DNA from 3 places in the Eubacterium sp. AM05-23 genome. Region 3 is predicted to be linked to each of the others. Evidence: riboswitches for the same ligand, from Rfam matches in the RefSeq annotation. Region 3 holds a riboswitch; each other region holds the start of a gene.
What was found. Region 3 has a riboswitch for cobalamin ahead of DW091_RS15245 (LytTR family DNA-binding domain-containing protein). Riboswitches for the same ligand answer to the same signal wherever they lie in the genome.
Positions count from the first base shown of each region.

Region 1: linked by a shared signal. The riboswitch ahead of DW091_RS11095 (ABC transporter substrate-binding protein) and the one ahead of DW091_RS15245 (LytTR family DNA-binding domain-containing protein) in region 3 are both predicted to bind cobalamin.
Region 2: linked by a shared signal. The riboswitch ahead of DW091_RS19530 (TetR/AcrR family transcriptional regulator) and the one ahead of DW091_RS15245 (LytTR family DNA-binding domain-containing protein) in region 3 are both predicted to bind cobalamin.

Region 1 covers NZ_QUDF01000007.1:74,589-77,866, reverse strand. The annotation lists gene DW091_RS11100 (iron ABC transporter permease) at 1-225, opposite strand, end outside; gene DW091_RS11095 (ABC transporter substrate-binding protein) at 297-1,247, opposite strand; cobalamin riboswitch at 1,351-1,526, opposite strand; gene DW091_RS11090 (sugar phosphate isomerase/epimerase) at 1,560-2,342, opposite strand; gene mtnA (S-methyl-5-thioribose-1-phosphate isomerase) at 2,352-3,278, opposite strand, start outside.
Region 2 covers NZ_QUDF01000022.1:41,045-44,322, reverse strand. The annotation lists cobalamin riboswitch at 10-139, opposite strand; gene DW091_RS19535 (leucine-rich repeat domain-containing protein) at 549-1,373, shown strand; cobalamin riboswitch at 1,430-1,592, shown strand; gene DW091_RS19530 (TetR/AcrR family transcriptional regulator) at 1,707-2,393, shown strand; gene DW091_RS19525 (LytTR family DNA-binding domain-containing protein) at 2,568-3,278, shown strand, end outside.
Region 3 covers NZ_QUDF01000011.1:125,381-128,658, forward strand. The annotation lists gene DW091_RS15240 (sensor histidine kinase) at 1-812, opposite strand, end outside; gene DW091_RS15245 (LytTR family DNA-binding domain-containing protein) at 846-1,565, opposite strand; cobalamin riboswitch at 1,967-2,130, opposite strand; gene DW091_RS15250 (MATE family efflux transporter) at 2,153-3,278, opposite strand, start outside.

The DNA of each region.
Region 1 (3,278 bases), on a different contig from region 3:
AAAGCCTAAAATGACTCTCGGCAGCCGTACATTCCAGATAATCGCAATATTACCGGCCGATATTCCCTCCATGTTAACAGGAAGGTGCAGCACCTCGTGCAGTAAAATCCTGTTAGCGTCGCCAAAGGGAATGGAGGTAATGCCTACGATGGTGCATAAATAAATTAAGATCAGGCACCCTACAATGGATAAGGGCATCGCGTATCTTTTCATCTTTGTTTTCATCCGACCTCTTCCTTAACCGTCTGTTTAAAACCTCCGCTGGGGGCAAAAGCCCCCCCTGCGGAGAAATCTTTCTACTTAAACTGATCCGGATAAACGGCTGTAGCCAGCAGCTCCAGCCCATCGACAATACGCGGTCCGGGGCGCTGGATCAGGTCGCTGTCCGGAGAGAGCATTTCGTAATAGACAATGGCGTCGTTCTTGACAGCATTGACCTGGTCAAAGCCCGGCACCTTTTTGATCTCGTCCGGTGTGGTAAAGAAGGACACATAGACGTCCGGGTTCTTTGCGATAATCTGTTCAACGCTCAGCTGCGGCCAGTCTGTGCCGGCGTCTGAGGCAATGTTTTTGGCGTTAATATCCTTAAGCATATTGCCCAGCAGGGAGTTATCTCCGGCGCTGTAATAACCGCCAATATCGATAAAGACTGATTTCTGCGGATTGGCTGCCGCCGCCTTTTCCTTAATCTCATCATATTTTTTCGTCATGCTGTCGGTGATTTCCTTGGCCTTATCATTGGCGTTAACCACCTTGCCAGTATTAATGATGGTGCTTTCCACCGCGTCCACAGACATTGGTGTGTAAGTAATAACCTTTGCGCCGGTGGCTTCAATCTGACTGCGGACATCATCGCTGATCAGATCACCCGCCAGAACGACATCCGGGGCCAGGGAAATAATCTTTTCCACATTGGGATTATTGTAATCGCCAATCGACGCTACCTGGGCAGCTTCCTCGGGATAATTGCAGTAATCGGTCCGTCCGACCACCTTGTCTCCCACACCCAGGGCAAACAGGATTTCGGTGTTTGCGGGTGACAGAGACACGATCTTTGCGGGTTCCTTTTCGATTTCCACATTATTGCCCAGATCATCGGTAATGGAGATTGGGTAAGCGGTTTCTCCAGTAACCGCGCCGGAAGCTTCTCCACCCTTCTGGCTATTCTGAGCACAGCCTGCCGCGCCAAACAACAGCGCCGCACAGGCCAGAGCCATCAGTAAACTTTTCAATACACTCTTCTTCATTGGTCCCTCCATAAATAAATTTAAAACTGCTTAAAACAAAGAAAACCGACCCCATGAGAGAGGCCGGATTATGATAATATACAATCCTCTACTTCCCTCCGAAGTGATTATATCGCTTTGCTTCAAGTGTCCTGACTCTTGCTTCCTTCTCCATCCTCCCTTCCCATCAGGATACGCCTGACAGTGGTCTATGAGGATCTTGTCTGCAATTACAGTAGCGGGGGCTGTAGCGGATTTCAACCGCTTTCCTCTAACAAAACAGCATCATTAAGTTGTTAATTGAAGTTTAGCACAAATCCCCGAATTGTGCAATTAGAAATTATTGTTCTCCAGATCAAGGCTGTTCCGAACTGCACGGCAGAACTCAAGGGGCTCTCGCTTTTTCCACGCATCGCTTGCGATAACCTCGTAGGAGATAAAATCCACGCCGGTGCTCAGGATCTCAGGCATGACCTCACAGAAGGGGATTTCACCCTCGCCCGGTATCCAGTGCCGGTCAATATGCAGGTCGTTGTCGGACAAATGCAGCGCCTTGATCCGGTCTTTGTAGGTTTTAAGAATCTTACCTCTGCCGCAAGGCAGCATATAGTCATGGGAGCTGTCATAACACATACCAAAATGATCGGCCTGGATGGCATCCAGCAGTCCCTTCAGCAAAAACTGCCGCGACACATTTTCAACGGCGATATCGACGCTGTACTTCTCCCCGGCCTCTGCCAGCTCTGAGAAAAAAGCCAGCCCATTTTCCCATTTATAGGGGCCAAGGTCCAGATCATTAGTGTGTACCACCACAGCTGGAATCTCGAAGGTACGGCAGTCCCGCACAAAGCTGACAAAGGTATCTAAAAGCGCTCTGGTCTGTGCAGGCTCCTTTTCCCAGATGTCGTTATAACCGATAAAGGGCGCGTGAATATTGGTGATTCCAAGCCCCTTGCTCCGCACAATGTCCGGAAATTTTTCTTTCTCCAGATAATAAGGCTCACACTCGTCCTCCCAGGAAATCATCACCTCGTCAAAACCGGCTTCTTTGATCACGTCAATGCGCTCCTCAAAAGGCATGAAGTAGCCAAACCACGAAAACATACTGTATTTCATCGGCTTCCTCTATTCACCCTGAAGCCTGGGTATGCTCAGGTCAAAGGGCGGATATACAACGCCCTTTTCTGTGATGATGGCTGTGACATTCTGATGCGGGGTCACGTCAAAGGCCGGGTTTTCCATGCGCACACCGTCCGGCGCGATCTGCTGTCCTTTGATATGGCTGATCTCTCTTGTGTCCCGTTCCTCAATGACAATATCATCGCCGGACCACATATTAAAATCAATGGTTGAGGTGGGCGCTGCCACATAGAAAGGAATGCCATGGGCTTTTGCCAGAATGGACACGCTGTAGGTTCCGATCTTATTGGCCACGTCGCCATTTCGGGCGATGCGGTCTGCTCCCACCACCACACAGTCGATTTTTCCCTGCTTCATCATCCAGCCGGCCATATTGTCTGTGATCAGTGTGACTGGAATGCCGTCTTTTTGAAGCTCATAGGCGGTGAGACGGGCCCCCTGCAGAAAGGGTCTTGTCTCATCGGCGTAGACGGATATCTCCTTGCCTGCCTCCCAGGCGGCACGCACAACGCCGAGGGCTGTCCCGTAATCCGCTGTGGCGAGGGCTCCTGCATTGCAGTGGGTCAGGATGGTATCCTTACGGTGGATCAGCTCTGCGCCGTAAGCGCCCATATCCCGGCACATCTTAATATCCTCTCTGCAAATGGCGTCTGCTTCGGTTTTCAGGAGCGCTGTGATCTCTGCCACTGTTTTTTCCGAGTTGTTTTTGATCACGCCCTCCATCCGGTCCACTGCCCAGAACAGGTTGACCGCCGTTGGCCGGGTGGCACGAAGCACGTGGCAGACAGTCTCCATTTCCTTTAAAAAGGTCTCCTTCGGTAGCTTTTCAAATTCCAGCGCGCCAAAATAAACGCCGTATCCGGCAGTCACTCCGATGGCCGGCGCCCCGCGGACAATCATATCCACAATGGC
Region 2 (3,278 bases), on a different contig from region 3:
CGTAACCAAATGTAATACAGTTTTAATGATCAGCATCCTGACTTGACATACGTCTTACAGTGGCGGGACCGTTTGGGATTTTCACCCAATTCTGCTTAAACCATCGATTATGATGGAAATCATTAAAAATGTGCCGGAGAACCGACTACATTTCTAATTATAGCACCCTTTTTTGTAATGTCAATAGCGTAAAGTTGAATTTTTAGAAAAAATATTAGATATAGATATACACATGCCCCCTATATGTATATTACCTGTGCGCTGCGATAAATATAAGGTAAAAAATATGAATATCCTTAAAAGCTTTTTGATTATTTGACAAAATCGTAAAAATGGACTACAATAGGTTCTGTTGTTGGATTTTATAGCTTCAAAAGTATAAAAAATGCATTTGAATAAATATAGAAACTATAGGTATAGAAAAAGCATGATATCTATAAAATTGAAATAAAATCATTTTAATGAAGGTGCAATTAGTTATAGTTATATAGCGGCGTTTTTCGTACGATAAATGAACTTATTTTAAATGGAGAATTTTGGAGGTAAAAATGAGTGAGAGTGCAAAAAGGATAGAGGCCTTTTCAAAAAAGAATCTGCCAAAGGCAACAGTGAAGTACGCTGACATTCCTGAAGGTGTTGAGCGGATCAGCGTCAATGCGTTTAAAAATCTGACCAAGTTGCAAAGAGTTAAAGTAGCCGGTTCTGTTAAGGAAATATGCGGTCATGCCTTTGAAGGATGCACCATGCTTTCGTCCATCAACCTGCCTTCCGGCCTCAAGCTTTTGGGAGAAGCCGCTTTTATGGAATGCCGAAGAATACAGGCTCTTGTGATTCCAGAGGGAGTAAAGGCCATAAAAGACCGCACCTTCAAATTTTGCCGTGGGCTGGAAAGGATAGAACTGCCAAAACAACTTACCAAAATTGGAGAAAACGCCTTTTACAACTGCGATAAACTCACACATATTGAGATTCCCACTGCCATCGAAAAGCTACCCTTCAGGACCTTCTACATGTGTAAAAGCTTAGAATCCATCCGATTTTCAGAAAACTTAAAATATATCGGCAAGGAAGCCTTTGTAAACTGCAGCTTTCAGCAGCTTGATCTGCCAGTGGGTTTGGAGGTGATCGACGAATCCGGATTTCTAAAATGTAAAAAGCTGACAGCCCTCAAGATACCAGAAACAGTAAAAGTTATTGGTAAATGGGCCTTTCACGGATGTCCCAATTTAAAGGATGTCGAGATAAAACACGATCCCGAAGAAGTGGGCGAGTGGCTCTTTAACCGGAACGACGTGACGGTGCATTGCTATGAGGGATCTAGGATAGACCGCTATTGCAAGATATACGATTATAAGGTCAATTATATTCAGTAGAAATTCCTGGTAAATCTTGACAAAAACCATCAAAAAAGCTATGATGAAAACAATTAAATATAGAATCTATCCTGTGTTATGGGAAAAGGGTGAGATGCCCTTGCTGTAATCGCAGCTGTAATACAAAAAGCCTGTCCAGTAACCACTGCCAGCATAGCGGGAAGGGGACAAGGATGATATTGTAAAGCCAGAAGACCAGCACAGTGATAAGTTCTTAAAGCTCCGATTTAGAGTGATAAGACAAATAAAAAGTATTTAATGCTTTGTTTTTCCTTCTCTGAATCAGAGAAGGTTTTTTTTGGTAGCAGCGCAAGAAAAAAGGAGTTGACAAATATGGAGTTAAAACTCGAATGTGAAGTACCGCAAAGAAAAAAAGAGCGGACTAAAAAAGGGATACAGACGCAGAAGAATATCATGAGCCAGGCAAAAGAGTTGTTTTACACCCAGGGTTATAACAATACAGGCATGGTAGACATTGCAAATAACTCAGAGGTAGGCCTTGGAACCCTCACCTACTATTTTAACAAGAAAGAAGACATTGTCGATGAGATCATTAACACCTACTTCATGCAGCTGTATGACTTTGTCGGAGAAAACTCAGAAAAAGCAAAGATGCAGTATGTCAAATATTGTACCGCGATGATCCTCTTTTATGCTGGCATTGTGGAGGACCCGCATGTTATGAAATTTTATTATGAAATTACACGGCGTGACTGTAATAAAAAGAAACGGATGATGGTTTTAAAGCTGTTTAACCGTTCCGTGTTGGAATACTTTAATAAAAGCTATACCGAAGAGGATATGGAAGTTTACACTCTGGCGTTTTACGGCGCTCAAAAAGAAATTTTTATCCGTTATTACGAGCGGGAGCTGCCCTTCAAATCCAAAAAGCTGGTGAAAGCAATTGTTTACCACATGTTCCGGCTTCTTGATATCAGCAACGACACCCTGAAAAATACCATGAAGGATGGATTTGTCTTTCTTGAGGAATACCGGGAAATACTGCCGAAAGTTTTATAAAATAGAATCAGCTGCCAAACAGGGCATTGTCAGAGCAATGAGAATAGGAACCTTATGTTGCTATGAAACTTCTTAAAAGTTTAAGTTTTATGGATAGGGTTCTTTTTTATATGGCTGTAATCTGATGGTTAAAAGAATAAGCAGCAAAAATATATTTTAAAAAGGATGAGAGGCGTGATTCGAATTGCATTTTACGAAAGAGATTCTAAAATACTGCAGGAGCTCGGGCAAATAGCCAGACAATGTCTGGAAGCAATGGATAAAACCTATCTGAGCTTTTGGTATCAGGATAAAAGACAGATAACAGAGAGCACTTCCGGTAGCTATGACATTATCTTTTTCGACATTGAAAAAAACCGGAAAAAAGAAGCAAAAATAATGGAAAAATTCAGGGAGAACGACAAAACAACAGAAATCATCTATCTGGTTGACGCCGATTATTACAATGGCTGTCTGAGAGCGTTTGCCGTAACACGTCCCTTTGGATACATCGAAAAACCAGTAACATACAGTAAGCTTCACAAAGAATTGACCGCCTTTTTTGATTACAGGCAAGATGCCCCGTATAACCTCAGACAGCCAAACATGCTGTTTAAAACAGTGGACGGCATAAAAATGCTTCAAAACGATCAGGTATTTTATATAAAGTCCGATGACCGGATCAATTTTGTGGTGACAGACCAGGAGGTCTTTACCATTGATGAGAGCATCAAGCAGGTTTATGAGCGTTATCAAAATCTGGGACTCGAAATCTGCCACCGGAGCTATCTCGTCAATTTGACCAAAATTAAAAACATTAAAGGCAATAAAATATTCCTAACCTCAAAAACAAATATCCCTCTGGCCCAGAAAAGAGCGAAAGCCTTTAAAAAGAAATATGCCGAC
Region 3 (3,278 bases):
GCTTCTATGCCGCTTCCCTCACTATATATTTCCTCAAGAGTTTGCATATGATTTTTCATATCATGAATCAAACGGCGTGAATGATCATATTGTGTTTCAATGCTATGATAATAATTATTTTGCATTTCTTCCTGTTGCTTTTTTAAGTCTATCTCTCTTTCGAGCTCATACTTTTGTGAGATAGTTTCAAAAAGATAAATTAGATATGTATCCAAGCCTAAAAAACCCGCAATCATCATAGTTAACATTAAACCACTTGAAGTCTTATCAATAAAACTCATGATATAAATAAGCAACGCAGCTTCAAATAACGCCAGAACTATCAAAAACAAATTCTGCTGTAAGGTAATAATATCAAATTTATGCTTTTTCATTAATGTTACAATTGGTTTGTAAAAACATAATAGCATAATTTGATTTCCTAACCCACAAATAAATAACAAAACTATATCGCTTCGAACAGTTTCTATTGTTCTTCCACTAAAAACCGTAAAGAATAAGACTGATAAAGTATCTATAATGAACATATACAGAAAAAAGAAGACACCTGCGCCTACTATTCTTCTTTTATCTTTTGCTTTAAAAAGCAACAAGCCCAAAGCACATGCAGAAATTATTCCATATATACTCTTTAAAATCGCAATACCAGTTAGATTAAACGCAATAGCTACTACAACAAATAATAACCAAGCTAAAATGTAAATTTTCCCACTATACTTTCTTTCAAATAAATCAGATAAAAATTTAATCATTACATAACCTGATACGCCATAAGACAAGAACATATCCAGTATATAAATCCACTTATCCATACTCTTCCCCTAAACTATCCTCCAAGCCCTTTCTCACAACAGCTTAAAATTCTCCTCAATATAATCAAACAGCCGCGCTTTAAATTCCACGGCGCGCTTCTGGGCGATGGGCAGGGTTTCGCCATTGTCCAGATACAGGTCGGCGCCTGCAATGCGCTTACAGTGGAACAGGTTCACAATCACGCTTTTGTGGCAGTATTCAAAGTCAAAGTCCTGAACCTTTTCCATAATCTCGCTCAGGACGCCGTTAAATTCAAAATCGCCCTGCGCGGTGCACATTTTGATCTTTCGCCGCACGCGCTCAAAATAATAAATATCGTTGCTGGCAAAGACCTTTAGCTCGCCGCCCATCATCAGGGAAATATCGTGACTTTTGTTCTCCTTTTCGATAAAATCAAACACTTCGGTCAGCACCATGTTTACCTTTGCCGTGTTAAAGGGCTTGACCAGATATTCAAACGCGTGCACAGCAAAGGCGTTGCGCATGTAGTGGGTATAGCTGGTGATAAAGATAATCTTGACCCGGGCGTCCCACTTACGGATCTGCTTGGCCGTATCGATCCCGTCGGTTTTTGGCATCTCCACGTCAAGAAAAAGGATATCAAACTGGATACGGTCCTCAAGCACCTCGCTGCCGTCATGATAGACGTACGTTTCCACATCAATACTGTGTTCCTCACCATACCTGATGATAAGCGTCTCCAGTTTTTCCGCAATCAAAGCATTGTCGTCGCAAATTCCAATTCTAATCATCCCATTTTCTGCCTTTCCGGTATTTCTTCCATTATACCATATTTTCCCCTATCACCCTATAAAAAGGGGGTGCGAACTTCATTTCTCCTAAATCTTATACCATAAAAATACACTTTGGAAACCATAATTTCAAAATTTTTCAAAAAAAAGAAAAGCCCCGGCGTTTGGGACTTTTCCAAAAAAGGGAGGGTTTTTCAGCCTCGCTGACTGAAAAGAGGATTTAATGACACCTGTCTGATGGAACAGGCATTATGAGATTTAATTAAATACGAATGATAAGGCGACCGTCCTTAAATTCCATAAAAAAATCCCTCTCGGATTCAGAGAGGGATGAACGAACACAGTATAATCTGGATGGTAAAGGTTTTGTTTCGTTTCTTAAGCACTCTAAATCGGAGTCTTTTAAGAACCAATCACTATGTCGGTCTTCTGGCTCAGCAATATCATCTTTCCGCCTTCCCATCATCATTGACAGTGGCTTTTTCAGAAAGCATTTTGCATTACAGCTGCGATTACAGCAAGGGACTCTCACCCTTTTCCCACTACATAGGATCATTCAATATTTAATTAACTTCATCATACGCCCTTTAGGCGGCTTTGTCAACAACTTCTTTTGAATTCTTTACGATTTTTCGGACGGCCCTTTCCGGCCGCCAGCCGCCTTTATAATAATAGAGCAAAAGCACTGCTCCGGTCACGATCCAGGTCAGCGGATAGCTCAGGTAGATCATGCGCGCATCGTGTATAAAACGCAGGGTGGTAAAAATCCAGCTCAGCCGCAGGCCGCACATGCACACCAGAGTGATGACCATGGGGATGACCGTAGCCCCGGCCCCCCGAAGAACGCCCACAAACACCTGATCGGCAGCGTAAATGCCGTAAAGGGGCACCACGGTGTACAACTGGCGCATGCCGTTTAAAACCACTGCCTCGTCCGAGGTAAACATGCCCAGGATCAGCCGGGCGTTCAGAATAATCATTACGCCCAGGCCAAGGGTCACACCAACGCACAGCAGCAGGCAGACGTTCTTGCCTTTTACCACCCGCTCCCAGCGCCCTGCGCCCATATTTTGGCCCACGAAGTTGGAGATGGCCAGACAGAAGGCGTCAATGGGCATAAAGAGAAACCCGTCAATCTTCATATAAGCGGTAAACCCAGCCATGACCTCCAGCCCAAAGGTGTTAATCTGGGACTGGACCACCACATTGGAGAAACAGACCAGCACAGACTGCAGCCCGGCGGGCAGGCCGATACGCACAATATCCCTGAGTGTCTGGACGTGAAAACGGATTCTCGCTGGCCGCAGCCGGTAGATGGAGTCAGCCCTCAGCAGGATAATGACAATGAGCACAGCGGCGGCCAGCTGGGCCAGGGCAGTGGCCAGCGCAGCTCCGGCAACGCCCATGCACAGCGGCCCTACAAAGAGCAGATCAAGCCCGATGTTTAGCACAACTGTGACCACCAGACAGGCCAGCGGGGTTTTGGAATCGCCCACAGCGCGCAGGACGCCGCTGCCGATATTGTAAAGGGTCATGGGGATCATGCCCAGAAAATAGATGCGGATATAGGGTATGGCGTATGCCAGCCCGACCTCGGGAATGTTCATCATCCGCAACATAGCCGGCGCAAAGGCCAGACCCAGAACAGTGAGGACAAGGCCGGATACTAGGCTCAGGGCTACGGCGGTGTGCACAGCTTCCTGCACCTTATCG